DNA from 4 places in the Dactylosporangium sp. NPDC051484 genome. Region 1 is predicted to be linked to each of the others. Evidence: riboswitches for the same ligand, from Rfam matches in the RefSeq annotation. Region 1 holds a riboswitch; each other region holds the start of a gene.

Region 1 (7,638 bases):
CATCGACATGCGGTCGGCCTTGGTGAGGATGTCGCCGGTCAGCCACGTGTTGATGTCGATGTGCTGCATCGTGGCCACCGGGTCGAGGGCCGCCGCCTCGGCGTAGAGGGCCGCGGTCACGTGCGGGTGGCCGACGCCGGCGGCGTCGCCGCGCAGGATGCGGGCCTTCTCCTCGTCGGTCAGGATGCGGGCGTTGCCGAAGTACCGCAGCCGCATCGGCGTCGTCGCGCGCTGCAGGTAGCTCTTGCCCCGCAGGCCGTCCGGCAGGTGGCGTGCCAAGGCCCGCAGGCCGCGCTGCAGCGGCTCACCGAGGCGGGCGACCGGGGCCAGCGAGCGGGGCTCGCGGTAGATGGTGTAGCCGCCGGCGAGCTCGTCCGCGCCCTCGCCGGACAGTACGACGGTGACGTGTTCGGACGCGGTGCGGGCCAGGAAGTACAGGGGCACGATCGACGGGTCGGCGACCGGGTCGCCGAGGTGCCAGATGATGCGGGGCAGCGCCTCCATGACCTGCTCGGGGCGCACGATGGTCGGGATCAGCTCGACGCCGAGGTGGCGGGCCGAGCGCTCGGCGATCTCGATCTCGGAGAACGCGGTGGACGTGTCGAAGCCGGCGGTGAAGGCGCGCAGCCGCGGGTGCAGCTCGGCGGCCAGCGCGGTGATCGCGGTCGAGTCGATGCCGCTGGACAGGAACGTGCCGACCGGCACGTCCGCGCGCATGTGGGCGCGGACGCTGTCGCGCAGCGCGGCGCGCAGCTCGCCCACCACGGCCGCCTCGGTCATGGCCGGGTCGGGGCGGAAGGTGGGCCGGGTGTAGCGGCGGATCGTCGATACGCCGGCGAACTTGCGGGTGAGCAGGCCGCCGGCGGGCAGCCGGGCCACGTCGCGGTGCAGCGTGTACGGCTCCGGCACGTACTGCATCGTGAGGTACAGCGACAGGGCGGTCCGGTCCAGCTCGGCCGCGGAGTGCTCGAGCAGCGGCGGCTTCTCGCTGGAGAGCCACAGCCCCTCCGGGGTCTCGAGGTAGTACAGCGGCTTGATCCCGAAGGGATCGCGCGCGGCGTACACGGTCTCGGTCACGTCGTCCCACAGCGCGAACGCGAACATCCCGCGCAGCCGGTCGAGGGCGGCCTCACCCCAGTGGTGGAAGGCTGCGACGACCACCTCGGCGTCGCCGTCGGTGGCGAAGACGGCGCCGTGGGCGCGGGCCAGCTCCTCGCGCAGCTCCTTGTAGTTGTAGATCTCGCCGTTGAAGACGAGCGTCCAGCGGCCCGCCTCGGGGCCGGCCGGCGGGTATCGCAGTGGCTGCCGGCTGCCCTGCAGATCGATGATCGCGAGGCGCTTGAAGCCGGCCGCGGTGCCGGCCCCGATCCGCTCCAGGGCCATGTCGTCGGGGCCCCGATGGTCCAGCAGCGCGAGCTGCCGTTCCATGGCGCCGAGAAGTTCCGGGGAGATGATGGCGTTTCCGGTGTACATCAGGAAGCCGCACATAGCGTCGTTTCCCTTCGGTCGAACGGCCACGATTCGCCGCGCCATCCAGCGAATCAGAGCCCGCGCACCGGGGCGGAGCTTGCGCGGACGTCCATCCGATCGCTCGCCCACACCGGCACCCGGGTGAAGTTGCGGCCGCGGTGGTTAGGGGTGGGCCGTGCGGGGTAGCCGCGCGCCGCCAAGCGAACCGCCCACAGTCGTCGGGAGACCGAACATGCACCGGCACCGCAAGCGAGCGAAGCGACAGCGTCCACGTACGAAGCTCGTCCGCGTGCTGCTCGGCATCCTGCGGCTGGCGCTGAGCGGGGTGCTAGCGGGCCTGGTGGTCGCGGCCGCGACGCTGCCGCTGGCGCTCGCCGCCGGCGGGATGGCGAAGGCGGGAAGCGACACGTGGGAGAACCTGCCGACCAACCTGGCCACCCCGCGGCCGGCGGAGACGACCTACGTGTACGCCAGCGACGCCAAGACGCTGATCACCACGTTCTACGACGAGAACCGCCGCGACGTGCAGCTGGACCAGGTCGCGAAGGTGCTGCAGCAGGCCGTCGTCGCCGCCGAGGACGCCCGCTTCTACCAGCACCACGGCGTCGACGCGCGGGGCGTGCTGCGCGCGTTCGTCTCCAACAGCCGCGGCGGGGCGCAGCAGGGCGCCTCGACGCTGACCATGCAGTACGTCCGCAACGTGCTCAAGAACGACGCGAGCCTCACCCCGCAGCAGCACCTGGAGGCGCTCGCCGACTCACCGGCGCGCAAGCTGCGCGAGATGCGCTACGCCGGGGCGCTGGAGAAGAGGATGAGCAAGGCCGAGATCCTGCGGCGGTACCTCAACATCTCCTACTTCGGCTCCGGCGCCTACGGCATCTACGCCGCCAGCCAGACGTACTTCGGCAAGGTCCCGGCCGAGCTGACGCTCCCGGAGGCGGCACTGCTGGCCGGCCTGCTGCAGTCCCCGGACGCGGACAACCCGCTCACCGGCGACCGCGAGACGGCCCTGAAGCGGCGCGCGTACACGCTCGAGTCGATGGCGAAGATGCGCGTGATCACGCCCGCGGAGGCGACCGCCGCGAAGGGCACGCAGCTCAAGCTGACCGAGCGCCGGCTGCCCAACGACTGCACGTCGGTGGCGCGGGAGCACAACGACTGGGGCTTCTTCTGCGACTACTTCCGTCAGTGGTGGAACAGCCAGCCCGAGTTCGGCGCGACGGCGATGGACCGCGACGAGAACCTGCGCACCGGCGGCTACACGGTGGTCACCTCGCTGGACCCGAACGTGCAGGCGACCGCGCTCGCCCAGTCGCTGGGCGTCTACGGCTACGGCAGCGCGCGCTCGGTGCCGCTCGCCGTGGTCCAGCCCGGCAGCGGCCGGGTGCTGGCGATGGCCGTCAACCGCCACTTCAGCCTGGAGGCCAACCCGCGGGAGCACCCGCAGTACCCCAACACCGTCAATCAGCTCATCTCGGGCGGCTCCGGCGTGGACGGCTACCAGGCCGGCTCGACGTTCAAGATGTTCACGATGCTCGCCGCGCTGGAGGCCGGCCTGCCGCTGAGCACCCGGTTCAACGCGCCGGCCCGGATCGTGACCAACTGGCCGGGCAGCGCCGGGGCCAGCTGCGGCGGGCACTGGTGCCCGGCCAACGACAGCCCGAGCTGGATGGACGGCGAACGCACGATGTGGAACGGCTTCGGCCGCTCGGTCAACACCTACTTCGTGTGGCTGGAGCAGCAGATCGGCGCCCGGCGCGCGGTGGAGATGGCGCAGCGGCTCGGCATCGTGTTCCGCGGCGACCTGGACGTGTCGCTGGCGGCGAAGGCGGAAGGCTGGGGCTCGTTCACCCTCGGTACGGCCTTGACCACGCCGCTGGACCTCGCCAACGCCTACGCGGCCGTCGCCGCCGGCGGGTTGTACTGCCAGCCGCTGCCGGTGCTGTCGATCACCGACCCGGACGGCCGGCCGGCCGACGCCGCCGGTCCGAAGTGCAAGCAGGCGGTCGACCCCGACGTGGCGGCCGCGGCCACCGACGCGGCGCGGTGCCCGGTCAGCAAGGGCTCGTCGTACGGCAGGTGCGACGGCGGCACGGCCGAGGCCGTGTCCGGCATCCTGAGCGGGCGCCCGGTCGCGGGCAAGACGGGAAGCTCGGAGAACAACGCGACCGAGACGTTCGTGGGGTTCACGCCGCAGATCGCGGCGGCCGGCATCGCGGTGAACGTGGACAACCCGAACGACTACGTCGGCGGCGGGGTCTCCAGCTCGGTCAACGGGGCCGTGGCGCAGACCATGGCGGCGACGCTGCGCGGCCAGCCGGTGCAGGGCTTCCCGGCCCCGAGCCGGGCACGTGCCCTGGGCTGACGGGGCCGGGACGGCGCGCCGTCCACAGTGGACGGCGCGCCGGATCTGGGGCCGGGATCAGGCCGAGTAGCCGCGCTGGGCGATCCAGTCGGCCATCTTGTCCAGGGACAGCATGTACGAGCCGGCGCCCTGGGCGTCGGCCGGATCCGCGATCTTCACGGTCTGGCCGCCGTCGCGGTACCCGACGATCGTCAGGAAGTGCCCGCCGGGGTAGGAGTGGCCGTGTCCGGCGTCGTCCACCGTGGACCCGGCGATGTTGGCGACCACCGCGTACCCGTGGTTGATCGCGTTGAGCACCGCTGCCTTGAGCTGGTCGACGTCAGCCTGGGTGGCCGTCTGCCCGGTGATGAAGTGTGACTTGTAGAAGGACGTCCCGGTGGAGGAGTTGAGCGCCCGCGTGGTGTCCTCGGCCGAGTTGGTGCCGTTGACGGTGGTGCCGAGGCTCTGCGCGACCTGGGACTGCGACTGGAAGACCCCCCGCGCGGTGAGGGCGATGCGCGTGGCGGCCGGGCCGCAGAAGTAGTAGTTCTCCTGCCAGGCGAACTGATAGGAGAGTTCCTTCTGCTGCGGGGGCGCGGTGGAGGTGGCCGCCGGCGGCGGCGCGGTGGAGGTGGTCCCGACGCCGGCCTGTGCGGTGGCGGTCGGCTTGGCCGCGCCCGCCTTGGGGACGCTCGCCGCGTCGGGCACCGCCTGGTCACGCTGCTTCTGGCGGGCGGCCGGGGCGTCGCCGAGGGTGACCGTGGATTCCGCGCCGGTCAGGGTCTGGGTGCCGGCGGCACTGGCCGGTGTCGAGGACTGCTGCAGGGCGGCGGCGCCGATGCCGGCCGCGGCGGCCAGGCCCGCCGCGACGGCCACGACGTGGATGCGCCGAAACCGGGGGACGCGTCCAGAGTGGCGAGGTTTGTAGAGGTACGTCACGGGTACCTCGATTCATGGGGCAACACGCGAGCTCCTTCCGGTGCCGCCTACCGGGTTAGCTGACGGGTTCGGGCGGGAAGCTCGCCCTTCCCGGGGCCGTGGGCCCCGTGGATTCACCCCGGGTGGTGCATGGTTCCCCGGCTCGTGCGCGCGCACGACTCAGCGGATCCGCTACGGGGTCACCCAGGTGGGCAACGGAGGCCGCAGCGGATTCGAAAACCGTAAACACACCGGTCAGAGGCCGTTTCACCCCCTGGTGATTCGGCCACCGGGCGCGGCGCCGCCGGGTCGGGCGACGGGGCGCACACGGCCCTGGCGCCGTTTCTCATCCCCAAAATCACCCCTGCGTCGTTGCGGTCCTAGTCTCGCCGGATGCTCGCTGGTGATGACGAAAACCCGCAGCTCAGCGACGTGGCCGAACACGACCCACGCCATCTGCGGTCTCGCGGCGGCCGTCATGCCGCGCACCTTCGCAACCTCGTGCCCGATCCCGAGCGGCTGCTCGCGTCCGGGCCGGTACGCGTGCTCGCATCCGGGTCCGCACGCGTGCTCGCATCCGCGCCGGCCCGGGCGCTCGCCGCAGGGTCCGCCCGCGTCCTCGCATCCGGGCCGGCCCGCACGCTCGCATCCGGGTCCGCTCGCGCGTTCGCGGCCGGGCGCACGCGCCTGCTCGCATCCGGCCCCGTGCGCCTCGCCGCGGCCATGCCGGCGGGGGCACGCCGCACCGCCGTGGCCGCGACGATCGTCGCCGTGGCGGCGTTCGGGCTGACCTCGACGCTGACGTCCTCGGACCCCCCGGCCGCATCGGGCGGCGCGGTGAGCCTGAGCGCGCAGGAGGGGGCCGGCACGGACCAGGCCGAGGCGCCGCGCGCCGACGAGCGCGCAGGGCGCTCGTCGGGACGCTCGAAGGGCACCGACCCCAAGGCCGCCAATCCGAAGGCCGCTGGCCCCAAGGCCACCGGACAGGGGTCCACCGACAAGAAGGCCACCGGTCAGGGCGGCGCGCCGCCGGCGGCCGCGCCGTCGCCGACCAGGGTGGCGCCCGTCGGCGGGCTGACCCAGGCCGAGATGGACAACGCGGTCGCGATCGTCGACGTGGCCAAGCGGGAGAACCTGCCCAAGCGCGCGGCCGTCGTGGCGCTCGCCACCGCCCTGCAGGAGAGCCACCTGCGCAACCTGGCCAACCCCAACCTGCCGGAGTCGCTGAACCGGCCGAACGAGGGCGTCGGGTACGACTACGACTCGGTCGGGCTGTTCCAGCAACGGCCGAACTGGGGCTCGGTCGAGCAGTTGATGAACCCGCACGAGTCGGCCCGCCGGTTCTACGCGGCGCTGCTGGCGATCCCGGGCTGGGGCGACTACGCCGTCACGGTCGCGGCGCAGAAGGTGCAGCGCTCGGCCTTCCCGGACGCCTACGCGAAGTGGGAGGGGCTGGCGACGCAGATCGCCGACGCCACCATGTAACGCTGGGCGAGGATTCGCTATCCCACCCGTTGTCACTCGTTTGCCGGCCCGGCCTCGCCCGGGCCGGTACGACGATGCCCCCATGTGCAGACAACGGCAGAGAACATGAGGCGCCCAGGCCGGTCCGTCACCGCGCTGCTCATCCTCGCGGTGGCGGCACAGCCGGCGCTGTCCGCATGCGACGTCTCGTCGCATCGCAAACGCACAGCGACCAAGTCCACCGCACCACCGACGGTGCCGGTGGGACTTTCCCTCACGCCGGCGGCGGGCGACGCCGCGGTGCCGATCAGCGCCGAGATCGGCACCAAGGTCAAGGATGGACGGGTCACCGACATCTCCCTCATCGACGCGACCGGTCAGAAGATCTCCGGCGCGTCGCGGGCGGACGGGTCGTCCTGGGTGCCCGACACCGCACTTCGCTACGGCACCACGTATACGGCGAAGGTGACCGCCATCGGCGCCGACGGCAAGCCGGTGACCAGGCAGTCGACCTTCACCACGGCGGCGAAGCCGACCGGTCCGGCGGTCAGCACGGAACTGAACGTCATCAACGGCGGGACCTACGGCGTCGCGATGCCGATCGTCGTGGAGTTCGCCACCGACGTACCGCCGGAGAACCGGGCCGCCGTGCAACAGCGGCTGTTCGTGACGAGCGACCCGCCCCAGCCCGGGGTGTGGCACTGGTTCAACGGCAAGCAGGTGATGTTCCGGCCGGAGCACTACTGGCAGCCGGGCACGAAGATCACCGCTCGCAAGGCGCTCAACGGCGTGCCGATCGGCGACGGCCACGCCGACGAGGACGCCTCCGCGACGATCACGATCGGCCGCAAGCTCACGATCGACATCGACAACGCCACCAAACAGCTGAGCGTGTACCACAACGACGCGCTCGTGAAGACCATGCCCGTCAGCCTGGGCAAGTCGTCCACGCCGAGTTCGAGCGGCACCACCGTGATCATGTCGCGGGAGTCGACGGCGTTGTTCAAGACGCCGGAGTACACCACCACCGTCGAGTACGCCATGCGCCTGACCTGGGGCGGTCAGTACATCCACGCGGCGCCGTGGTCGGTCGGCGACCAGGGCGTGCGCAACGTCTCGCACGGCTGCACCAACGTCTCCACGGGCAACGCGAGGTGGCTGTACGAGTCGGTGCTGGTCGGCGACCCGGTGACCACGCGCAACACCGAGGTGCCGCTGGACCCGGGCGACGGCTGGACGGCGTGGGACTTGTCGTGGGCGGACTACACCAAGGCCTAGAGGGCCCGGAGGAGGACACCGAGATGGAGGTCATTCGCGTCCCGAGCACCAGCCGGCCGGCGCCGCAGCAGCGGTACTCCGGCGTGGCCTGGATCGGCAGGGACGTCACCGCGATGGAACCGTCGCGCCTGGCGACGTTCCATGCCCAGTTCAACCCCGGCGCG
Region 2 (7,638 bases), on a different contig from region 1:
GCCGGAGTCGGCGCCCAGGTTGCCGAACACCATCGCGACCACGTTCACCGCCGTGCCGAGGTTGGCCGGGATGCGCTCCTGCCGGCGGTACAGCACCGCCCGGTCGGCGTTCCACGAGCCGAACACCGCGCCGACGGCGAGGTCGAGCTGCTCGCGCGGGTCCTGCGGGAAGTCGCGCCCGGTGTGCTCGCGGAAGATGCGCTTGTAGTCCCCGACGAGCGCCTTGAGGTGCTCGGCCCGCAGCCCCAGGTCCTCGCGGGTGCCGGCGCGGACCTTGGCGTCGTCGAGCGCGTGCTCGAACTCCTCGCCCGGCACGCCGCAGACGGTCTTGCCGAACATCTGGATCAGCCGGCGGTAGGAGTCCCACGCGAAGCGCTCGTCGCCGCCGGACTGCGCGGCCAGCCCGGCCACGCTGTCGTCGGTCAGCCCGACGTTGAGGACGGTCTCCATCATGCCGGGCATGGAGAACTTGGCGCCCGAGCGCACCGAGACGAGCAGGGGGTCACCCGCGTCGCCCAGTCGGCGCCCCATCTTCCGTTCAAGGGCGGCCAGGTGCTCGCTGATCTCGTCGCGGCACGGGATCGTGCCCGTTTCGAGGTACGCACGGCAGGCGTCCGTGGTGATGGTGAAGCCGGGCGGCACCGGCAGCCCCAGGTTGGTCATCTCCGCCAGGTTGGCGCCCTTGCCACCAAGCAGGTCCTTGAGGTCGCGATTGCCCTCTTCGAAGTCGTACACGAACTTCCGCACAGCGCCTCCATACCCACAGCGGAACGGCCTAAGTCCTCGTTAGGGCCGGGGTGTGCGGCACACCGTAAGGCGACTTTCCGGTCCGCCGCCATGGCGGGTGATTATCGGCACACGGATTGGTACGCCTTTCGATTCCTGCTGCACCTGGGAGCGGTTCCATGCGCAGAAACGCGCATGAGAGCGCTCTCTGTTTCGCGCGGTACTCCGCACGTTTCCACACTTCGGGATGCGTATTGCTGTATCGGGGATGCGAATTTCGCGCACGTTCAATCATTGCTTTTGCGTCCTGCGTTTTTTGGGTCCCGACCGCCCTCGTGCGATGCTCGGAGGCGTGCCGCTGCAGCTTGGACCCCACGTCGTCGACCCGCCCGTGGTGCTGGCCCCGATGGCCGGCATCACCAACGTGGCGTTCCGTCGGCTGTGCCGCGAGCAGGGCGCCGGCCTGTACGTCTGCGAGATGATCACCACCCGCGCCCTGGTCGAGCGCAACCCGAAGACCATGTCGATGATCCGCTTCGGCGACGGCGAGCACCCGCGCAGCCTGCAGCTCTACGGCGTCGACCCGGCCACGATCCGCAAGGCCGTCGAGATGGTCGTCGAGGAGGACCTCGCCGATCACATCGACATGAACTTCGGCTGCAGTGTCCCGAAGGTCACCCGCCGCGGCGGCGGCTCGGCCCTGCCGTGGAAGCGCCGCCTGTTCGCCTCGATCGTCTCGTCGGCGGTCGAGGCGGCCCAGGGCCTGCCGGTGACGGTGAAGATGCGCATCGGCATCGACGACGACCACCGCACCTTCCTGGACGCCGCCCGGACCGCCCAGGACGCCGGCGTGGCGTGGGTGGCGCTGCACGCGCGAACGGCCGCCCAGCGCTACTCGGGCGAGGCCGACTGGTCCGCGATCGCCGCGCTCAAGGAGTCCCTGGACATCCCGGTCCTGGGCAACGGCGACATCTGGGAGGCGACGGACGCCCTGCGGATGATGAGCGCCACGGGCTGCGACGGCGTGGTCATCGGCCGCGGCTGCCTGGGACGGCCGTGGCTGTTCGCCGACCTGGCCGCCGCGTTCGCGGGCTCGCGGGCGCGGGCGCTGCCGTCACTGGGTGAGGTGGCCGCCCTCATGTACCGCCACGCCGAGCTGCTGACGGAGTGGCTGGGTACGCAGCGCGACGGTGTGACGGACTTCCGCAAGCACGTGGCGTGGTATTTGAAGGGCTTCCCGGCGGGCGGCGAACTGCGCCGCTCGCTGGCCATGGCGTCGTCCCTGACGGAACTGTCGGACCTGCTGGCCCAGCTGGACCACACGGCCCCGTTCCCCACCGAGATCCTCGGCCAGCCAAGGGGGCGGACAGGCACCCCGGGCAAGGTGGTGCTGCCCGAGGGCTGGCTCGCCGATCGCGACACCGACGAAGTCCCCGAGGGCGCCGAACTCGACGACTCCGGCGGCTGACCGTTTCGCAGCCCGCGTCCGGCCGGCGCGGAAGCGGTGGTGTAGCCGAGGAGGCTCGTGCAATCATTTCGAACGATGGGCCGGACTGGACGACGGCAGCTACGGCGCCGCCACGGGCTGCAACTTCTGACAGCGATGGTCGGTGTGCTGGCGGCGACAATGGTGACCGCGTGCGTTCCGAGTGAGCCGTACTCTCCGGTCGCCGTTCTCGCCGATGGCTCGCAGGTGCAGGTGCGGCTCACCAACTGCCCGCCGTCGCCGGTGAACCAGGTCCGGATCATCCCGCTGCGGTTGAGGAAGGACAAACTGCTCGACACGAATGTGCCGGCCGTGTGGCAGGTGAGCTTCGCTCAGCCCACCGTGATCACGGCGGTCGTGGTGGGCACGGAGGCACCGTCTGGCGGGACGCTCGACATTGCGCTGGCCGGGCCGCTGGATCCGGCGACGGAGTACGTGGTGTTCCTCCGCTACCCCAACGGCGGTAAGCCGTACGCGGTGTTCAAGCCGGAGGAACTGCACGACGGGCGAGTGCAGTTCGAGACTACGTACTTGAGCCGGGAGGAGTTCGACCGCCGCTCCGCCTGCAAGGCGAAGTGACCGCCCCGAAACTCCTGCCGGGTGCGCGGGTCCCGCTTGACCGGGGCCCGCGCGCGCCGAACTCGACGACTCCGGCGGCTGACGCCGGTGGGTCAATGCGGCGTGAGGCCGTCCAGCATGGACCGAAGCAGCGTGTTGTCGCCGCGGAGGGACGCGATCGAGGCAGCGTTGTTCTCGTCGGGATCCAACCGGGACCAGTCGATCGGCCATCCGGCCTGCCGTGCGAGCTGGCGGAAGAATGCGCGCTGAGTGCGCCCGTTTCCCTCGCGGAAGGGGTGGATCGCGTTCACCTCGGCGAGGTAGTGCGTCAAACGGTCGACGAAAACGCTTCGGGCCAGGCCGCGAAGATGTGATTCCTTCGCAACCGTCGAGAACACCTCGGCGGAATAGGGCTGAATGTGCTGCGGGAGGCAGAACGGTTCGGTTCTGGCGATTCCGACCGACCGGATCGTCCCGGCCCATGGATAGATGTCGCCGAAGATCTCGCGGTGGAACGCCTGGAGGTGGGCGAGGTCGTAATCGCCCGGCAGCGCGCGTGTGCCGAGGTCGACGATGGCGGCGTAGCTCAGGTCGGCTTCGATGCGGCGCAGCGCCCCGGCGTCGGTGATGCCCAAGTGGTTGTACAGCACTCCGGTGGCTGGGTCGCTGTACGGATCCTTGCTTATGTGATGCCGTGCAATCGGCGGATCATCGCTCTCATCTGCATGGTGCTGATCTCGCCGCGGGCCCACCGTTGCGTGATCGCCGCCGCTTCATCGCTTGGCGTCAGCCCTTCGGCCCGGAGGGAGGCGGTCGCCTGAGTCACCGAACTTGATCGCTCCGCCGTGAGCTCGTCATACACCTCGACCGGAATCATGACCGCCTCGGTCTTGCGGTGGGAACCGACCCCGATGGGAGTGCGGTCCCCACTTCGAAAGCGGTCGAGCAGCCTCGACAACCGTTCGCGGGTCTCACGTACCGACAGCGTCTCCATGCGCACCCTGAAAGTGTACCCGAATGTGTACACGTTCGGTGGTAGGTCCGGGCGTAACGGCCAGCGGCCATCCACCATGACAAGGCCGATGACCAATAGGCACGAGCGCCGACGAGGCCGGAGAGGGACGAGGCTCACGAACCGGCTGCGGGCGGGCGGATCGTGCTAGAACTCTTCCCAGGTCCGGGGGTCCTGCTTGACCGGGACGCAGGTGTCGAGGGCGTCGATCGCGGCCATGTCGTCGGCGGTCAGTTCGAAGCCGAACAGGTCGGCGTTGGTGCGCTGGCGGTCCGGGCTGCCGGAGTGCGGGATCACGGTGACGTCGCGTTGTAGCAGCCAGCGCAGCACGACCTGGGCGCTGGTGACGTCGAGGCGGCCGGCGATCGCGGCGACCGACGAGTGCTCGAGGATGCCGGTGTTGCGCTCAAGCGGGCTCCACGCCTGGGCCACGGTGCCGGTCCGCTGTACCGCGGCGACGAGTTCCGGCCGTGGGTGCGAGGGGGAGACCTGCAGCTGGTCGACGGCCGGCTGGATGCCGGTCTCGGCCACGACGGCGTCGAGGTGCTCCGGCAGGAAGTTCGACACGCCCAGCGAGCGGATCAGGCCCTCGCGCTGCAGCTCGGCCATCTCGGCGTACGACTCCACATAGCGACCGACCGCGGGCAGCGGCCAGTGGATGAGGTAGAGGTCGACGTAGTCCAGGCCGAGGCGCTCCAGCGAGCGCTGCAGGCCGGCCCGGGTGGAGCCGCGGCCCTGGTCGCTGCCGCGCAGTTTGGTCGTGATGAAGAGCTCGGCGCGAGGCAGGCCCGACTCGCGCACGGCGGCGCCGACGGCGTCCTCGTTGTCGTATGAAGCTGCGGTGTCGATCAGGCGGTAGCCGGAACCGATCGCGGCGAGGACCGCATCCGTGGCGCGGCGGCCCTTGAGCGGGTAGGTGCCGTAGCCGACGACGGGCATGTCGAGGCCGGAGTTCAGCCTCACCGAGGGGATGCTCATGCCCCAACCCTAGGCAGCGGGCCGTGTCCGCCGCCGTGCGTCAGCGGCGGCGTCGCCGTGACGGACGACACGGTCGCGGACGCTGCACGGTAACCGGATGACGGACAAGATGACCGGCCGGGTGACAGCGTACGGTGAGCATGTCGGCGCATCGGGTGGGATCCCGGTGCTGTGGCTGGCTGAGGCGGAAACCGCCCAGTATGGTCGGGTCGTCTGCTCGGTCGACGTGCGCCGATCACGGTGCCGCCGGGTGGGCGCCGTCGAGCCGCACCGCCGAGTCGCACAGCGCACTTCGGCAACGCGGGCCGGGGACCCATGCAGTCCTTGGGGTGTATCCGTGACCGAGTCACGGTAGGGCGAATCCTCCCGTCCGAACCCGTCAGCTAACCCGGTAGGCGGCACCGGAAGGAGAACTGTTCGTGCTGCATCTCCATGCTCCGACAGCGGCCGCCCGCCGCCATGCTCTAGGACGGGTGAACGCCAGGACGTAACGCCCTGGCCGCGCTCCAACGCTGATCGACGCCCAATCGCCGCGCGACCCCGGCCGAGTCGTGGGATCGCGCCGATACCGCGCGCCCTCTCCCGTGCGTAGTCCTTCGCACGCCCGCACCGGCGTGTGCTTCACCGTGCGCTGATTCGCGCCGTATTTTCCGCGCCGTATTTCCGTGCCGTCTATTCGTGCCGTCTTTGCGCGCTCTCCGTCCGCGCGCTCTTTCGCAGCCTTCCCGCGCAGCCGTTTCCGCGCCGTTCCGTTTCGCGCGCTGACGCCGCGGCGTCCTGCCGTGCGCCCAGATCGCGCCGTCTTCGATGAGGAATCGCTTACGTGAAGTCACTACCGCGCCAGTTCCAGCCCAGACACCGGCGGGTCGGCCCGCCTGTGCGAATCGGGGCCGTGTCCGTCGTCGTGCTGTCCGCGACGCTGTTCGCCACGGGCTCCGCCGGCCGGCCGCCGGCCGTGCACCCGCCGGTCGCGGTCGCCGCGTCCGCCTACGCGTACGACGCGGCGCTCGTGTCGCCGCTGCTGGAGGGCACCGCCGCCGGCTCGGCGGCCGAGGCGTCGCCCACCGCGTCCGCGACCATGCCGACCATGTCAGCCGCGCCGGCCACACCGACCACGCCGACCGGGCCGACCGGGCCGGCCGCGCCACAGCCGCCGCGCCCGGTCGCCGGGCTCGACCAGACCCAGATGAACAACGCCGTGACGATCGTGCGGCAGGGCCGCGCCCAGGGCCTGCCCACCAGGGCTCTCGTCGTCGCCGTCGCCACCGCGATGCAGGAGAGCGACCTCTACAACGTCGCCAGCCGCGCCGTGCCGGCCTCGCTGAAGCTGCCGCACGAGGGCGTCTCGCAGGACCACGACTCGGTCGGGCTGTTCCAGCAGCGCGCCAGCCAGGGCTGGGGCACCGTGGTCGAGCTCATGAACCCGGCCCACTCGGCGATGCTGTTCTACAACGCGCTGAGCAGGGTCAAGGGCTGGCAGAACATGAGCGTGACGGCCGCCGCTCAGGCGGTGCAGCGCTCGGCGTTCCCAGGGGCGTACCAGAAGCACGCCGACCGGGCCGCAAAGGTCGTGGCCGCCATCAATTGACCGACCGGCGCGTCCGCCGCGGCGCTCAGCGCGGCGCGGCGGTCGCGCGGCGGGCCAGCGCGACGAGCTCGGCCACCGAGGCGGGTGACGGGGAGGCCAGGTCCAGGGTGAGCAGCGCCTGGGAGAGCAGCTCCTCGGCCTGGCGGCGACACCAGTCGCGGGCGCCGGCCTGCTCGATCGTCTTCGCCGCGCGCTCGGCGTCGGCGTCGCTGAGCCGGCCCCGGCCGTCGAACAGCCCGGTCAGCTCGTCGGCGCCGGCCGCGATCGCCGCGGCGACGGGCAGCGAGCGCCGGCGGCGGCGCAGGTCCGGGTATGCCGGCCGGCCCGGGCCGTCGTCGGCCCAGATGCCCAGCAGGTCCTCGGTGAACTGCACGGCGAGGCCCAGCCGGACGCCGAACAGGCGCAGCCGCTCGACCTGTTCCGCCCTGCCGCCGCCGGCCACGGCGCCGAGGGCGCAGGCGCAGCCGAACAGCGCGCCGGTGCGCTGCTCCACCATGGCCAGGCAGTCGCGCAGCAGGTCGGTGCGCTCCTGCGCGGCGAAGTCCGGGCGGGTCTCGCGCAGCGCGAGCGAGGCGTGCTGGCCGTGCAGGAGCTCCTGCACGGTATCGCCCAGGATGCGCATCATGGCCCGGTCCGGCCCCGGCTGTCCGGAGCGCTGCCGCGGCCGGCCCGGCGCGATGTGGGTGGGGTCGCCGGTGGCCACGACGTCGAACGCGAGGGCGAGCAGCGCCTCGCCGCCCAGCGCCGCCGGCTGGGTGCCGACCACGCTCCACGCGGCCCCGTCGGAGCGCCCGTCGACCAGGTCGCGGCGGATCGCCGCCCAGTGATGCATGAGCTCGACCGCGACGGCGGATGGCACCGCGTCGTGCGGGTCGCCGCCGACCGCGGCCGCGCACACCAGGGTGAGCGCGCTGTGCAGCGAAGCGCCCGGCGCGTCGCGGCCGCAGTGCCAGCCCAGCTGCAGCTCGGCGACCTCGCGGGACGGCTCGGGCAGCCGCCCGATCGCCGCGCGCAGCGGCGGGCCGACGAGGCCGCCGGACCAGCGCAGGACGTCGTCAGTGGTCCGTAGCACGATCACCATCAGCCGCGCCGCCCAACCCGTTTCGCAGGGCGCCCCATGCGCACGCACGCCGTCACCGGACTCGCACCACCCATCGCATCGCACCTGACAGATCCGGCCGCGTCGATGCGGCGCCCAAGGACCTGGTCAAGTATGCCGAAGTGTCCGGCCGCGCACGGCGAAAACGGCGATGGCGGGCGGGTGTGGCGAGGACGGTTGTCGCCCGTCTG
Region 3 (7,638 bases), on a different contig from region 1:
GGCGCCGTAGCGCTCACGCATGGCGACGGCCCAGATGCGGCGGGCGACCCGGCCGATGACAGTGTATTCGGCGTCCATGCCGTTGGAGAAGAAGAACGACAGGTTGGGCGCGAAGTCGTTCACGTCCATCCCCCGGGCGCGGTACGCCTCGACGTAGGTGAAGCCGTTGGCGAGGGTGAACGCGAGCTGGCTGATCGGGTTGGCGCCGGCCTCGGCGATGTGGTAGCCGCTGATGCTGACCGAGTAGAAGTTGCGCACCCGGTTGGTGATGAACCACTCCTGGATGTCGGCCATGCAGCGCAGCGCGAACTCGGTGGAGAAGATGCAGGTGTTCTGGCCCTGGTCCTCCTTGAGGATGTCGGCCTGGACGGTGCCGCGCACGGTGGACACGGTCCGCGCCCGGATCGCCGCCGCCTCCTGCGCGTCCGGCTCCCGCCCGTGCTCAGCCGTGAACGCCGCGGTCTGCTGGTCGATCGCGGCGTTGAGGAACATCGCCAGGATCGTCGGCGCCGGCCCGTTGATCGTCATGGAGACCGACGTCTTCGGGTCACACAGGTCGAAGCCGGCGTACAGCTCGCGCATGTCGTCGAGGGTGGCGATCGACACTCCCGAGGTGCCGACCTTGCCGTAGATGTCCGGGCGCCGGTCGGGATCGCGGCCATACAGGGTCACCGAGTCGAAGGCCGTCGACAGCCGCGTCGCCGGCTGGCCGGCGCTGAGCAGGTGGAAGCGCTGGTTGGTGCGGAAGGGGTCGCCCTCCCCCGCGAACATGCGGGCCGGCGCCTCGCCGGTGCGCTTGAGCGGGAAGACCCCGGCGGTGAACGGGAACGCGCCGGGCAGGTTCTCCGCGCGCAGGAACCGGACCAGCTCGCCGTCGTCGCCGTCGCGGGGCAGCGCGACGCGCGGGATGCGGCTGCCGGAGAGCGTCTGGCGGGTCAGGGGGCTACGGATCTCCGTCTCCCGGACCCGGTAGACGAATTCGTCGCCGCGGTACGCCTCGCGGGTCGCCGGCCACGCGTCGAGCAGTTCACGGACCTCGCCGGAGAGCTCCCGCTCCGTCGCCTCCAACAGCTGGGCGACGGCCTCCTCGCCGGGCAGCAGGTCACGGGCGGTGGTGAGGTGCTGACGGCGCCGGGCGACGGCGGCCTGCGCCGTGGTGGTCGCGTGGTAGCCGCGCACCGCCTCGGCGACCTCCGACAGGTATCGCTCCCGGCCCTTGGGCAGCGCCGACGTCAGCCCGGTCGACACCCGCCCGGCGACGGGGGTCAGCACGCCCGGGAAACTGGGGAACCCGTGCCCGGACAGCAGTTCCTTGAGGTGGTGGTACAGCGCGGTCACCCCGTCGTCGCCGAAGCGGGCGGCGCTCGTGCCGAAGACCGGCATCTCATCCCATGGCGTGCCGAACTGTTCGCGGTTGCGCACCAGCTGCCGGGCGACGTCGCGTCGCGCGTCCTCGCCGCCGCGGCGCTCGAACTTGTTGATCGCCACGACGTCGGCGAGGTCGAGCATGTCGATCTTCTCGAGCTGGCTGGCGGCGCCGAAGTCGGGCGTCATGACGTACAGCGAGACGTTGGAGTAGCCGGTGATGGCCGCGTCGCCCTGGCCGATGCCGGGCGTCTCGACGATGACGAGGTCGTTGCCGGCGGCCTGGCACGCGGCGACGACGTCGGCCAGATGCGCGGGAACGGTGCCGTCCTGCACGCGGGTCGCCAGCGACCGGAAGTAGACCACCCCGGGCGCGATGCTGTTCATCCGGATGCGGTCGCCGAGCAGCGCCCCGCCGCCGCGGCGGCGGGTCGGGTCGATGGCGACCACGGCGACCCGCAGCTTGTCCTCGCAGTCGCGGCGCAGCCGCCGGACCAGCTCGTCGGTCAGCGACGACTTGCCGGAGCCGCCCGTGCCGGTGATGCCGAGCACCGGCACGGGGCGCCGGCGGGCCGCCTCCCCCACCGCGGCGGCCAGGTCCGGGTCGGCGCCCGCCTGCAGCGTGGTGATCGCCCGGGACAGGGCCGTCTCGTCGCCGGCCAGCAGCGCCGCCACGTCGACCTGGCCGCGCACCGGGTCCGTGTCGCACTCGCGGATCAGCACGTTGATCATGCCGGGCAGGCCCAGCCGCTGGCCCTCCTGCGGGCTGAAGATGCGCACACCGCGCTCGCGCAGGGCCGCGATCTCCTCCGGCACGATCACGCCGCCGCCACCGCCGTAGACCCGCACGTGCCCGGCGCCGCGCTCGGCGAGCCGGTCGACGAGGTATTCGAAGTACTCGACGTGTCCGCCCTGGTAGGACGAGATCGCCACGCCCTGCACGTCCTCCTGCACGGCCGCGGTGACGACCTCGTCGACGCTGCGGTCGTGCCCGAGGTGAATCACCTCGGCGCCCTGAGCCTGCAGCAGCCGGCGCATGACGTTGATGGCTGCGTCATGGCCGTCGAAGAGGCTCGCCGCGGTGACGAAGCGGACGGGATTGGCCGGCACGTGGAGACTCATGGGCTAGATAGTAGGGTGTCCGACTATATGACGTCCACACAGCTACCCCGACCGCTATCATGACCTTCGTGTCGACCAATAGCGGCCTTCCCCTCGACCCGATCGCCGAGGCACGCCGGCTGTGGGCCGAGCACGGCTGGGCACACGCCGCCGACGGCATGGCCGCGGTCACGTCCCTCATGCGCGCCCACCAGATCGCGCTGGCCCGCGTCGAGGCGGTGCTCAAGCCCCACGGCGTGACCTTCGCCCGATACGAGGTGCTGATGCTGCTGTATTTCAGCCGCAAGTCCTCGCTGCCCATGGCCCTCATCGGCGAGCGGCTCCAGGTGCACCCGACCAGCGTCACCAACGCCGTCGACCGCCTCGAGGCCGCCGGGCTCGTGCGGCGCACCCCACACCCGGCCGACCGCCGCTCGACCATCGTCGAGCTGCTCGACGCGGGGCGCGAGCTCGCCGAGGCCGCGACGGCCGAGCTCAACACCGAGGTCTTCGCCGCACCCTGGCTGGCACCGGCGACCGTCGGCTCACTCATCGAGGTGATCACGGAGCTGCGCCGCAACGCCGGCGACTTCTGACCCGGCCGAGCCAGGAGCGGGCATCGATCGGCGCGCACCGCCCGTCATCCCCGCCGCGGGCGAATCCATCCGTCGCCCAGCCGGAACGACAGCCGCCACCAGGCAAAACGTTCGCGGCGAGGGCAGAACGCCGGGCCGCCGCGCGCACCTTGTCAGTTCCCCGCAGGGGGTTCACCTACGTATACGCAGCCGTTATGGTCATGACGTTCGCTGCGTCGGCCGTCACTGTGGAGGGTGACACCGCGGCGGACCCGCTGAGTCGTGCTCGCACGAACCGGGGAACCAAGCGCAACTGGGGTGAATCCGAGCGGCCACGCGCCGTGAGGTAGGGCGATCCTCCCGCCCGAATCCGTCAGCTAACCCGGTAGGCGGTATCGGAAGGAGCATCACGTGCACACCCTCGCCCTCGCATGGCGTCACACCTCGACCCGCGGCCCCGGAAGCCGACCGGCACAGCAAGGGCATCGCCCGGTCCGGTAACCGTTCCCGGCGCGCCCACCGGTCGCACCGGCACACCAGGCACCCACCCCACCGTCCCCTGTGGACGGGCGATGGCCCGTGCCCTCGTTCCGTGCCGGCCCGCACCAGCGGCGCCGCCGTCCGCAGTCCAGCAGCAGCCGCGTTCTCAGCACAACTGTCGAGGTTCTCGTGAAATACCGCAAGCAACACCGTCCACCGGTCGTGAGGTCGCCTCATGCCTGCCGATGAGCCCGAGCCGCGCCGGCGCGGCCTGCGTCACCTGCGACGTTACCGCCGCGGCCGCCACTCGGCGGCCCGCACGAGGACCGGCCTGTACTCGGCCGGGGTCGTCATCGCGTTCGCGGCGATCGGTTCGCTGTTCCTATCCCCGTCGCCCGGCACCGCACCGGACAACACCGTGGCACAGGCCGAAACCGCGTATCAGAGCGACGGCGAACGGGCGGCGGACGCCGAGAACCGCGCGTCGCGTGGCGACGCGCGCAGGGGCGACGAGCCCGGCCGGCAGCCGTCGTCCCCGGCCGGCACGCAGCCGAAGCAGTCACCGGCGCAGAGCCCTCCGTCACCCGCGAATACCACTGCCGCGGCCCCGCCGAAGCCGGCCACGTCGTCGCCGACGGTCCACAGCCCCGTCGGCGGGCTGGCCCAGACCGAGATGAACAACGCCGTCACGATCATCCAGGTCGGGCAGCAACTGGACCTGCCGCACCGCGCCTTCGTGGTGGCGATCGCGACCGCGTTGCAGGAAAGCCATCTGCGCAACCTCGCGAACCCCAACGTGCCGGACTCGCTCAACCTGCCCAACGAGGGCGTCGGGAGCGACCACGACTCGGTCGGCCTGTTCCAGCAGCGGCCGAACTGGGGTAGCGTCACCCAGCTGATGAATCCGGCCGAGTCCGCGCGCCGCTTCTACGCGGCGCTGATGAAGGTCTCCGGCTGGGAGCAGATGCCGGTCACCGTGGCGGCGCAGACGGTGCAGGTGTCGGCGTTCCCGGACGCCTACGCCAAGTGGCAGACCCTCGCGGAGCAGGTCGTGAGCGCCGTCGCGTAGTACATGCCGCCGGCTGCGGCGCCCGGCGGGGCGCCGCAGCCGCAGGCTCAGCGCGGTCTTCCTCCTGGCCGCACGGAGGTTCCCGGCGGATGGCGGGAAACTTGCGGTACGTGGCAATCTCGCCACTGTCGGCCCGGACCCGGCGGTGCGACGCTGCACGGGCGACGGAAGGGGGCGGTATGGCCGAGGGGAACCACCGCGTGGTCGTGCTGGTGCTCGACGGGGCGAAGCCGCTCGACGTGGGCATCCCGGCCCAGGTGTTCACCAGCCGCCCGAGCATGCCCTACGAGGTGCACGTGTGCGGCGCCGCCCCGGGCCTCGTCACCGGCGGCGACGGCCTGTCCTACCAAGTGGCCGAGGGGCTCGACGCCTTCGCCGCCGCCGACACGATCTTCCCGCTCAACCGCCGGACACGCCCACCACGTCACCGGCGTGGTGGGCGCGCTGCAGCGCTACGGCTGCCTGGGCTACCCTGCGGACATGCTGCTGGAGGCCCCCGACGAGATGCACCAGGTGACGGTCGACGAGCAGTCGCCGCGCGACGCCGAGACCGGCGCGGTGACGTCCTGAGCACCGCCTGGACCGAGCCCGGGGCCTTCGAGGAGGCGCCCGGCGTCCACCGCATCCCGCTGCCGCTGCCGCAGGACGGCCTGCGGGCGGTCAACGTGTACGCGCTCGCCGTCGCCGACGATCTCGTCCTCATCGACGCCGGTTGGGCCATCCCCGAGTCGCGGGCCCGGCTGATCGATGCCCTCGACGGGCTGGGCCACGCACCGGCGGACATCCGCAGGTTCCTCGTCACGCACGTGCACCGCGACCACTACACGCAGGCGGTCGCCCTGCGCCGCGAGTTCGGCACCCGGATCAGCCTCGGCGCCGGCGAGCGCACGACGATCGAGCACGCGCACGACGCCAACCGGCCGACGCTCGAGGGCCAGCTGCGCATCCTCGCACAGATGGGCGCGCAGGACCTCGTGCGGGAGATCGCCGCCAGTGTGCCGAGCGGCTCGCCGGAGGACCAGCGGCGGTTCTGGGAGTACCCCGACGACTGGTTCGACGGCCAGGAGACGCTCCAGGTCGCCGGGCGGACCCTCACGGTGCTGCCGACGCCCGGCCACACCAACGGTCACGTGGTGTTTCACGACGAGGCCGCGGGCGTGCTGTTCGCCGGCGACCACGTACTGCCCGAGATCACCCCGTCGATCGGCTTCGACGCCGCCGTCGCGCCCAATCCGCTGCGCGACTACCTGGGTTCGCTGGCGCTGATCCGCTCCCGGCCCGACGCGCTGTTGCTGCCCGCGCACGGCCCGGCGGCCCCGAGCGTGCACCGCCGCGTCGACGAGCTGGTCGAGCACCACGGCGCCCGCCTGGAGCAGACCGAGAAGGCGGTCGCCAGCGGCGCGGAGACCGGGCTGGAGGTCACTGCGCGGCTGCCGTGGACCCGCCGCGAGCGCCGCTTCGACGACCTCGACCTGTTCAACCGGATGCTGGCCGTCTGTGAGACCGCCGCCCACCTCGAGCTCCTGGTCTCGCAGGGCCGCCTGCACGCCGAGCGTGACCAGTCCCTGGACGGCCCGATCCGGCGGTTCCGCACCGCCTGACCGGGCCGCACGGCCGCTCGAAGCCCTCATCGCCCATGACGGCGCCGCTGCGCCGCGCGTAGCGCGCGGCGTGCGGCGCCATGCGGTCCTGAGCCTGAGCCGGCATCAGACCAACATCAAGCAAACATCAGGCCGACATTTCAATATCGAAGTCCCCTCGTCCAGACCCTCGCCGCACCCCTCGAATTAACGTCGATCACCGTGAATACTTTGGACATTGGGCCTAATTGACGTCTTTCGAATGATCTCATTCTTCCCCCGCAGCGTGACCGACGCTATTGTTCGGGCCAGCGACAGCCACTGCACGGAGGGAGGTCAACCATGAAGGGCGTGCGCAACCTCTAAGGAGCCAGGTCACCTCGACGCTGCGCCGGCACTCGCGGAAACGCGGCCGGCGCAGGCTCTTTCCTCCCGACGTCGACAAGGACGGGAATGCACGCGACACATCGCATCACTGTGCCGTTCGAAGGCGAAGGCGACGGCGTCGAGGACCTGACCTGGGGACAGTTCGCCGCCTGGCGATCGATGCAGGTCATCGAGGCCACCGAGTGGACCGGCGGCACGATGCCGCTCGACGCCGGCACCACCGTGCAGGACATCGCGACCCTGCTGGGCTTCATCATGAGCCGCCACCAGTCGTTACGCACCCGGCTGCTGCTCGACAGCGACAACCCCCCGAAGCAACAGCTGGCCCGCGGCGGCGAGATCACACTCGAGGTGTACCGCGACGACGGTGACCCCGAGCGGCTGGCGGCCGCCGTCCGCGAGCGGTATGAGGCAGCCTACTGGGATCCGGCCACCGACTGGCCGGTGCGGATGGCAGTGATCGCCGACGGCGACCGCGCCGTCCACCTCGTCGCCCTGTACTGCCACATGGCCATCGACGGATACGGCTTCGAGGCGCTCGTCGCCGACCTCGCCAACCTCGAACCGGACACCGGCCGGCAGCTCGCCCCGGTGGACGGCATCCAGCCGCTCGCGCTCGCCCGGGCGCAGCGCGACCGGTCCGCGCGACGGCAGCACGAGGCCTCGCTGCGGTACTGGGATCGCCACCTGCACGCCATCGAGCCGCGCCGCTTCGCCGAACCGCTCGTCGCGCAGGACGAGCGATGGTGGGAGGCCACCCTCACGACGCCCGCGACGGCCCTCGCCCTGGCCGCGATCGCCGAGCGGACGAAGGCGCACACCGGCACCGTCCTGCTCGCCGCGTACGCGGTCATGCTCGGGCGTCTCTCCGGACAGCCGGTCGGGGCGTTCCGCATCGTCGTGAGCAACCGCTTCCGGCCCGGCTTCGCCGCTTCGGTGAGCAACCTGGCGCAGGCCGGCCTCGCCGTCATCGACACCGCCGCCGACACGTTCGACGAGGTCGTCGCCCGCGCCTGGAGCAGCCAGCTCGCCGCCGGGATGCACGCGTACTACCACCCCCGCGACCTCTGGGCGCTGGTGG
Region 4 (7,638 bases), on a different contig from region 1:
GACCCTGGCGGCGGCGAGCCCGCTGGTCGGTGCGAACGCGGCATGGGCGCAGGACAACGGCCCGGAGGCGGGCAACCGCGGTGGTGGTGGCGGCAGCCGGGTGTGGCGGGCCGGTGACCACCACATCCACTCGGAGTACAGCGGCGACTACGACACGAAGACGAACCCGCCGAAGTTCACCAAGGGTGCCGACGCGGTGTACCCGATCGTCACCAACGCGATCATGGCAAAGAACTTCGGCCTGACGTGGGCGATGTGCACGGACCACGGTGGACCGACGCACTCGAAGGTGAACCTGGAGCAGGCGTACCCCGACCTGCTGCTGTCCCGCCGGCTCGTGCCCGAGGTGCTGCAGTTCTGGGGCATGGAGTTCGACGCGCCGGCGATGGACCACCACACGCTGATGATCCCGCGTCACGACGACGAGGCGAAGATGCTCTACGACCTGGAGAGCAAGTTCGCCAAGAATGACCCGTTCCCGGCGGACCCGAGCCGGAACACCGAGGCGAAGATGGTCGAGTTCCTCAGCTACGCCAAGGGTCTGCGACAGAAGCCCCTGGTGATCGCGCACCACGCCTCCCGGTCGGCCACCGGCTTGGGCGTGTGGGGTCAGGACACCCCGCACGAGTTCCGCAACGGCAACAACGTCGCACCCGACATCTACGTCGGCTTCGAGGGCTCTCCCGGTCACCAGGCCGCTCCGCTCAACGGCGGTGCGCGTGGCGCCTACGGCAACTACCCGACGCACGGCGGCTACGACCAGATGACCGCCCGCGTCGGCGGCCTGTGGGACTCGCTGCTCGGCGAGGGACGCCGGTGGTGGATCACCGCCACCTCCGACTCGCACGTGCACTGGACCCGCGGTGGCGCCGACTTCTGGCCCGGGGAGTACAGCAAGACCTACGTGCTCGCCCGGCAGGACTACGGCGACATCATGGACGGCCTGCGCAACGGCCGGATCTGGGTCACCACCGGTGACCTGATCACCAGCCTCGACCTCACCGCCAGCGGCCAGGGCAAGAACGCCGCGATGGGTGAGACCATCGTGCTGAGCCGGCGTAACCGCTCCGACGTGGAGATCGAGATCAAGTTCCGTCCGCTGGACGGCACGAACCACCACGGGGACCGGCCGCAGGTCCGCCGCGTCGACCTGATCGTCGGCCAGGTCACCGGCCCGTCCGCCAACCTCGACGCCGACACCAACCCCACCACCAAGGTGGTCGCCCGGTTCGGCCCCCGCGACTGGCGCAAGCAGGGCAAGGACTACGTCATCAAGCACACCCTGCGCAACGTCGAGACCGACGTGTACGCCCGCGTCCGCGGCACCAGCACCGACGAGGCCGAGCCACTCGCCGACGGCAAGGAATCGCCGTGGGACGACCTGTGGTTCTACTCGAACCCGGTCTTCGTCCAGTTCCGCTGACGCCGGCGAGCAACTCGGCGAGACGTCCTGGCCGAACCCTGGTGGCTCGGGGACACGGCCGGGCACGGCGGCGCCCAGCATGATGGTCCTCAGCCTCCTGGGCGCCGCCACCCTCACCGCACAGAAGGGCCGCGCGAGACACACGGGGCGCAGGTCATCGACGACGGTGTCCTCCTACGTATCGTAGGAGACGCACTTGTGTGCGCTGGGGGCAGTGCGTAAGGTCTGCTACGGCCGGGCTCCGGCGCCGATCACCTCCGGTCGGTGCGGATGTCCGGCGTCGCCGAGTCGATGCCGAGCCGGGGACCCATCGCGACCTCCCGGGGTTCTGAGCGATCCGCGGTCGGGCGAGCTTCCCGCCCGAAACCCGTCAGCTCACGCGGCAGGCGGCCGACGGAAGAAGGAGCCTGCCCGCACGTGCCGTCCTGCCGTGTCCACGCCGCGCACAACACAGTAATCCCCAGACGGCTGTCCAGCCGGGTGCTGTCGCGTTCCGTCGTCGCGCTCATCGCCGCGGTCGCGGTGTTGTTGGCCGGCACCGGGGCGGCGCGGGCCGAACCGACGCCGGCGGAGCTGGAAAAGCAGATCGACGACATGTGGAACCAGCTCGAGCCCACCATCGAGCAGTACAACCAGGTCCACGCCCAGCTCAAGGACAACCGGGCCAAGGCCGAGGCGCTGCAGCAGCAGCTGCAACCTCTGCAGGCGCAGGTCGACGCGGCGATGGACAAGGTCAGCGACATCGCGGTCCGCCAGTACAAGACCGGCCGGGTCACCACCCTGCAGGTGCTGCTGGCCGGCACCACCCCGACCGACATGCTCGACCAGCTCGCGACGGTCAACGCGATCGCCCGCTACGAACGCGCCCAGATCCAGGGCGTCGCCGAGACCCGGGACAAGCTCGCCGGTGACAAGCAGGCCCTGGATACGCTCATCGCCGAGCAGACCAAACAGGACGCCGAACTCGCGGCGAAGAAGACCCAGATCGAGGGCAAGATCGCCGAGCTGCAGAGGCTGCGCCAGCAGGTGTACGGCAGTAGCGGCGCCACCGGCACCCTGAAGCCCGTCGCCTGCCCTGTCGAATACCTCGGCGGCCCCGGCGGTACCGCGGCGAAGAAGGCCTGCGAGCTCATCGGCAAGCCTTACATCTGGGGTGCGTCCGGCCCGAGAGGCTACGACTGTTCCGGCCTGACCCTCACCGCCTGGGCCGCCGCGGGGGTCACGCTGCGCCACTACACCAAGTGGCAGTGGGATGACACCAAGGCCGTCTCCCGCGCCGACCTGCGCCCCGGCGACCTGGTGTTCTTCTTCAGCGACCTGCACCACGTGGGCCTCTACGTCGGCGGCGGCTGGATGGTGCATGCCCCCACCACCGGCGACCACGTGCGCATGGCCAAACTCGATGGTCGGCCCATCACCGGCTACCGCCGACCCGGCTGACCCGCTCGCGGGGCAAGGGGTATGGATCGACGGGCGAGAAAAGCGGTGTGCCTCACAGGAACCTTTGCCCTGCGTCTGGTGACTATGCAGCGTAGTAGCTTGGTCGAATGGCGAGGAAGGCGGCGAGGTTGGCTGCGCAACTGTGGGGACGAATCGTCCGGAGTACCTTGATCGCCATTGTGGTGGCTGTCGCCGCCGGTGTGGCCCAGATCGTCGCGATCGCGCCGGCCGGCGCGCACACCGCGCTGCACAGCGGTACGCCGGCAGCGGGATCACCGACAGTAGTCGCGGCGGCGCTGCGGTTCGAGGCGACAGGTGTGGTGGCCTCGCTGCTGCCCGTCGTCCTGATGGTCGTCGCGATCGGCGTGGCCGCGGCATTGGCGTTCTGGCCCAGGCGCGGACGAGGCGAGCATGGACCGGCCGAGCCGCCGCCGACCGGCACCGGTGAGCGTGCGGACGCCCTGGACAACCGAGCCTGACCGGAGACGTTCGCGTCGCCGGTCAGCACGGTCGTCGCCGACGTCCCGGGGGCAGGCACCACCCACCGCGCGTCAGTCAGGCCGTGTCGCCTCGTCACCGTCAGGCAGGCGCGAGGTCTCCGGTATCTGGTGCCTCTCGGCCGATGCCAGACGCCGGAGACCTCGATCGTTGTCTTCAGCCGAACAGCCGATCGCCGTACTTGACGACGATGGCCAGCACCAGGACCAGCATCCAGATCACCACGACCATGAGGTCGAGGTTGGCGCGGATCATCGTGGACAGCGCGGCCTGGACGCGGGGCGGGAGGAACAGGTTGCGGTCGCGGATGTTGACGTGGGTGAGGGTGGAGAACACCAGCGTGGTGGACACGGTCACCAGCAGGCACCACGGGCACAATGCCCCGATGTGGAACATCGACTGATAGAGCAGCCAGTACGCGAAGACCAACCCGACGGTGTAGACGACCTGGGCGGCGAACATGAACCCGCGCGGGAAGCGCACGCCGGCCAGGCTCGCCACCGCCAGTGTGATCACCACCGGTTCGGCGATCAACCCGAGAAAGGCGTTCGGGAACCCGAACAGGTGTGACTGCCAGGCGCTCCCGACCGTCCCGCAGCTGATCACCGAGTTGATGTTGCACGACAGGTTCGCGTTCGGGTCGGCGGCGAGCGTGACCGCCTCGACCGACAGCACGAACGACGCGAGCAGGCTCAAACACGACGAGACCAGCATCGTGGTGAAGAGCCAGGCGTTGGCGTGCCGGATCCGGTGCAGCCGGCCCAGCAGGCCAGCCACTACTTCGCCCCTCCGGCCGCCTGTTCGATGGCCTCGGTCAGCGGGCCCGCGGTGTAGAGGTTGCCTGCGAAGACCTTGCCGTTGATCTTCACGGTGGGGGTGCCTTCGATGCCCGCCTTGAACGCATCGTCGTTGGACTTGGCCGCCCACGCCTTGAAGATGCCCGCGTCGAAGGCGTCCGCCACCTCCTGCGTCACGCCGGCCTCGACCGCCAGCGCCACGATCCGCTGGTCAGACAGTCCTGGGGTGCCTTCCTGCGGCTGGTTGGCGTACAGCGCCTTGCTCAACGCCCATACCGACCCCGGCGCCCGGTCGGCGACCGTGGCCAGCGCGTTGGCCGCCCGGGTGGAGTACCTGGTGCCTTGTGAGGTCTTGTCCAGGAACGTCATCGGCCGCAGCTCCAGCTTGACCGTTCCGGCTTGGATCAGCCGGTCCAGCTCACCGGCATTGGCCTGTTCGAACCGTCCGCAAGCCGGGCACATGAAATCCAGGTAGATCTCCAGGGTCACCGGCGCGGTGGCCGAACCGACCGGGATCGCCCCGCTCGCGGTGAGGTTCGCTGGTGTGACCAGCTTTCCGCTGGGGCCGGCGTCCTTGCTCGCCGAGGTGAACACCACCGCGATGATGGCGACCAGCAGGCCGGCGATGACGACCCCACCGGCGCCGACGGCCACTCGGATCCGGTTCCTGCGCCGCTGCTCGGCGCGTTCCTGCGCCAGGCGGACCTCGTGGGCCCGGATGCGCGCTTGCTTGCTCATCGTGTTGTCTCGTTTCTCGCGTCACCGCACCGATGGCGCCGCAGACGCGGGCGCCAGCGCGTCCGGGCCGGCTGCCGTAGCGACCGATGCCGGCCGGCCACACGCCGCCCGGATAGCCGGCGGCATCGCGCTGGCAGCACCGCGACCGTGCCGCGGCGGTGCCGGTGTTGACAGGGTTGGGTTGTTCAGGAGCCGGACTTCACCCAGTGCTGACCCGGCGACCGTCGCGGGCACGCCACCGTTCGCCGCGGCCGCTGCCAGGCCCGAGGGGGCAGCACCGAGGACGGTGACGGGACGGATCAGCTCGCCGTCCGTACGGGGGGTCCACGCCTGCACACCGGGGACCGGTCCAGCTGCCACGCCCGCAGCACCAGCTCTGCCGGCCAGCGGGGAGCAGCGGGCTGTCGCCGCCCGTCAGCGACGGCGCGAACCGCCGGCGGCCGTGGCCACAGCCGTCCGACCACGGCGGACGCCCGGGCCAGCAACACCCGCAGCGCGGCCCACACCCCGAGCGCGCCCAGGACCGTGGCCAGGTTGGTCAGTAGCGTCGGTACGGCCACCATCAACACCAGCCCGGCCGCATGCCCCGGTCCGGCGCTCAGCGCGAGCTGGCCCTCGGCACAGCCGGGATGCTCCCGGAGCACCTCCAGGTGTACTCCGAGCCAGGCCAGCGGCTCGTTCGGCGACACGCAGCGCCGCACCGCCACCAGCGGCGCCCGGTGCGCCACCATCCAGGCAGCAGAGCCCAGCACCGCCACCATGCCGACGGCCAGTGCGGCGACCGGCCACCGCCCTGTGCCGCCTGCCGTGCCAGCCATGCACGCCTCTCCGCTCTGCCCGATGCGATCCGTGCACCGAGGCTAACCCGTCAGCCGGCGAACGACCCGGGCCATGCACCCTGAATCGACAGGACCTGCGACCCGCATTGATGTCGCGTGTTGACCGTACGCAGCCCGGTGGCGCGGTCGGCTCCGCCCGGCCGCTGGGGATCTATCTGCCCCGATGCCACCTCACCGGCTGCCAGCGCGGGGCCGGTGTGGCCGTATGCTGTGTGCCGTGACACGCCTGGCCACCGGCACCACGACCGCAGTCGCATGGCTGCGGCGTCCGGTGTGGCCGTTGGCGGTCTTCGCGGCGATCCTCGTAGCGCTGGCGCTCACCGTGGCCCCCGCCTGCGATGGCATGCCGATCACCCAGGCGGGTGCGATGGCGACCAGCATGCCGATGGACGCACCGCACCACACGCCGGGCGATTCCGCCGGGGGAGAGGTGGCTGACGGAGCACCGGTGCCCGTCATACCGTGCCCGATGCTCGCGGCGGGCGCACCGTCCAGTCATATGCGCTCCTGTCAGCCGGCGCCGACCGCCGCCGCCAACCTCGCCGTGGTCGCGCCGATGGCTGGCGACGTCGGCGGATACCCGGTGCCGATCGCGGCCGTGTCGCACGCCGGTGTGCCGCTGCTGCCGCATGCGGCGTCCCTGCACGAACTCAGCCAGTTGCGCCTATAGGGAGACCCCACCTCCGAAGTGATCTTGCTCGGAGGTGTCTCGTCACCCGGTCCACCGGCCGGTTTTCGATGGGTTCCTCTTCGTGAAAGGCGCTGTGTTGGTGAATCTCGCCGCTGTCCTGGCCACCGGGCTGTTCGCCGGTGGCGTGTCCTGCGCCGCTGTGCAAGGCGGCCTGCTCGCGGGTCTCGTGGCCCGGCAACGCCCAGCTCCCGCACCCGGCACCGGCACGCCTGGCAGGCCGGCCTCGACCACGAGCACGGCCGGCCGGGCGACGGCCGGTCCCGCCGGCGCGGACGCCGCCGCAGGCTCGGCGCGGGGGCGGCTGGTCGACGACCTCGTTCCGGTCGGCGGGTTCCTGGCCGGCAAGCTCGTCTCCCACACACTGCTGGGTGCGGCGCTCGGCGCTGTGGGCGCCGCGGTGCAACTGTCGGTCGGGCTGCGTACCACGGCGCAGATCGTCGCCGGGGTCCTGATCATCGTGTTCGGCCTGGCGCAGCTGGGGGTGCCCGGCTTCCGCGGCATCACGGTCACCCCACCGGCGTCGTGGGGCCGGTTCGTGCGGGGCCGGGCCCGTTCGCAGTCCGTGCTCGCCCCTGCGCTGCTCGGCCTGGTCTCTGTGCTGATCCCGTGCGGGGTCACGCTGTCCGTGCAGGCCCTGGCCCTCACCTCCGGCTCGCCCTGGGCGGGCGCGGCCACCATGGCGGTGTTCGTGGCCGGCACCGCGCCGCTGTTCACCGTGCTCGGCTACGCGGCCCGCAAGGCCGCCACCGCCTGGCGAGGCCGGCTCGCCGCCGCGACCGGTCTCGTCGTCCTCGGCGTCGGCGCGTACACCCTCAACGGCGGGCTCGAGCTGGCCGGCTCACCCTTCGCGGCCAGCCGCGTCGCCGAGGCCGCTGGGCTCGGCCCCGCACCGATCACCACCTTCGCCCCGGAGGATGCCCCGCCCGTCTCCACCGACGGCGGCCGGCAGACCGTCATCGTCACCGCCCGCACCGGCTACTACCGACCGGCGAACCTGCAGATCGCCGCGGGTGTCCCCACCACGCTCATTGTCCGCTCCGCCGGCGCCGAGGGCTGCGTACGGTCATTCATCATCCGCGACCGGCAGTACATCCTGCCCGTGCGCGGCGACACCAGCATCGACCTGGGCACCCTCACCCCTGGCCGGCTGCGTTACAGCTGCGGCATGGGCATGTACACCGGCAGCCTCACCATCGCCTGAAAGGCACCTTC

What was found. Region 1 has a riboswitch for cyclic di-AMP ahead of AB0367_RS36945 (C39 family peptidase). Riboswitches for the same ligand answer to the same signal wherever they lie in the genome.
Region 2: it holds a riboswitch for cyclic di-AMP, as region 1 does, so the genes downstream of both, AB0367_RS26255 (hypothetical protein) here and AB0367_RS36945 (C39 family peptidase) in region 1, are expected to answer to the same signal.
Region 3: it holds a riboswitch for cyclic di-AMP, as region 1 does, so the genes downstream of both, AB0367_RS18160 (hypothetical protein) here and AB0367_RS36945 (C39 family peptidase) in region 1, are expected to answer to the same signal.
Region 4: it holds a riboswitch for cyclic di-AMP, as region 1 does, so the genes downstream of both, AB0367_RS04120 (NlpC/P60 family protein) here and AB0367_RS36945 (C39 family peptidase) in region 1, are expected to answer to the same signal.

The regions. Positions count from the first base shown of each region.
Region 1 covers NZ_JBFAZX010000050.1:10,537-18,174, forward strand. Annotated here, with positions in the region: gene asnB (asparagine synthase (glutamine-hydrolyzing)) at 1-1,488, opposite strand, end outside; gene AB0367_RS36940 (transglycosylase domain-containing protein) at 1,760-3,835, shown strand; gene AB0367_RS36945 (C39 family peptidase) at 3,893-4,753, opposite strand; cyclic di-AMP (ydaO/yuaA leader) riboswitch at 4,783-4,928, opposite strand; gene AB0367_RS36950 (hypothetical protein) at 5,126-6,217, shown strand; gene AB0367_RS36955 (Ig-like domain-containing protein) at 6,323-7,474, shown strand; gene AB0367_RS36960 (cupin domain-containing protein) at 7,498-7,638, shown strand, end outside.
Region 2 covers NZ_JBFAZX010000019.1:33,260-40,897, forward strand. Annotated here, with positions in the region: gene ppdK (pyruvate, phosphate dikinase) at 1-747, opposite strand, end outside; gene dusB (tRNA dihydrouridine synthase DusB) at 1,067-2,194, shown strand; gene AB0367_RS26235 (hypothetical protein) at 2,339-2,791, shown strand; gene AB0367_RS26240 (Fic family protein) at 2,884-3,405, opposite strand; gene AB0367_RS26245 (hypothetical protein) at 3,453-3,764, opposite strand; gene AB0367_RS26250 (aldo/keto reductase) at 3,930-4,760, opposite strand; cyclic di-AMP (ydaO/yuaA leader) riboswitch at 5,022-5,173, shown strand; gene AB0367_RS26255 (hypothetical protein) at 5,653-6,348, shown strand; gene AB0367_RS26260 (polyprenyl synthetase family protein) at 6,374-7,429, opposite strand.
Region 3 covers NZ_JBFAZX010000009.1:119,708-127,345, reverse strand. Annotated here, with positions in the region: gene icmF (fused isobutyryl-CoA mutase/GTPase IcmF) at 1-2,487, opposite strand, end outside; gene AB0367_RS18165 (MarR family transcriptional regulator) at 2,556-3,062, shown strand; cyclic di-AMP (ydaO/yuaA leader) riboswitch at 3,305-3,448, shown strand; gene AB0367_RS18160 (hypothetical protein) at 3,757-4,590, shown strand; gene AB0367_RS18155 (MBL fold metallo-hydrolase) at 4,770-6,191, shown strand; gene AB0367_RS18150 (condensation domain-containing protein) at 6,624-7,638, shown strand, end outside.
Region 4 covers NZ_JBFAZX010000002.1:24,713-32,350, reverse strand. Annotated here, with positions in the region: gene AB0367_RS04125 (phosphoesterase) at 1-1,423, shown strand, start outside; cyclic di-AMP (ydaO/yuaA leader) riboswitch at 1,695-1,828, shown strand; gene AB0367_RS04120 (NlpC/P60 family protein) at 1,841-2,863, shown strand; gene AB0367_RS04115 (hypothetical protein) at 3,031-3,342, shown strand; gene AB0367_RS04110 (vitamin K epoxide reductase family protein) at 3,518-4,138, opposite strand; gene AB0367_RS04105 (thioredoxin domain-containing protein) at 4,138-4,896, opposite strand; gene AB0367_RS04100 (hypothetical protein) at 5,196-5,714, opposite strand; gene AB0367_RS04095 (hypothetical protein) at 6,016-6,405, shown strand; gene AB0367_RS04090 (sulfite exporter TauE/SafE family protein) at 6,506-7,627, shown strand.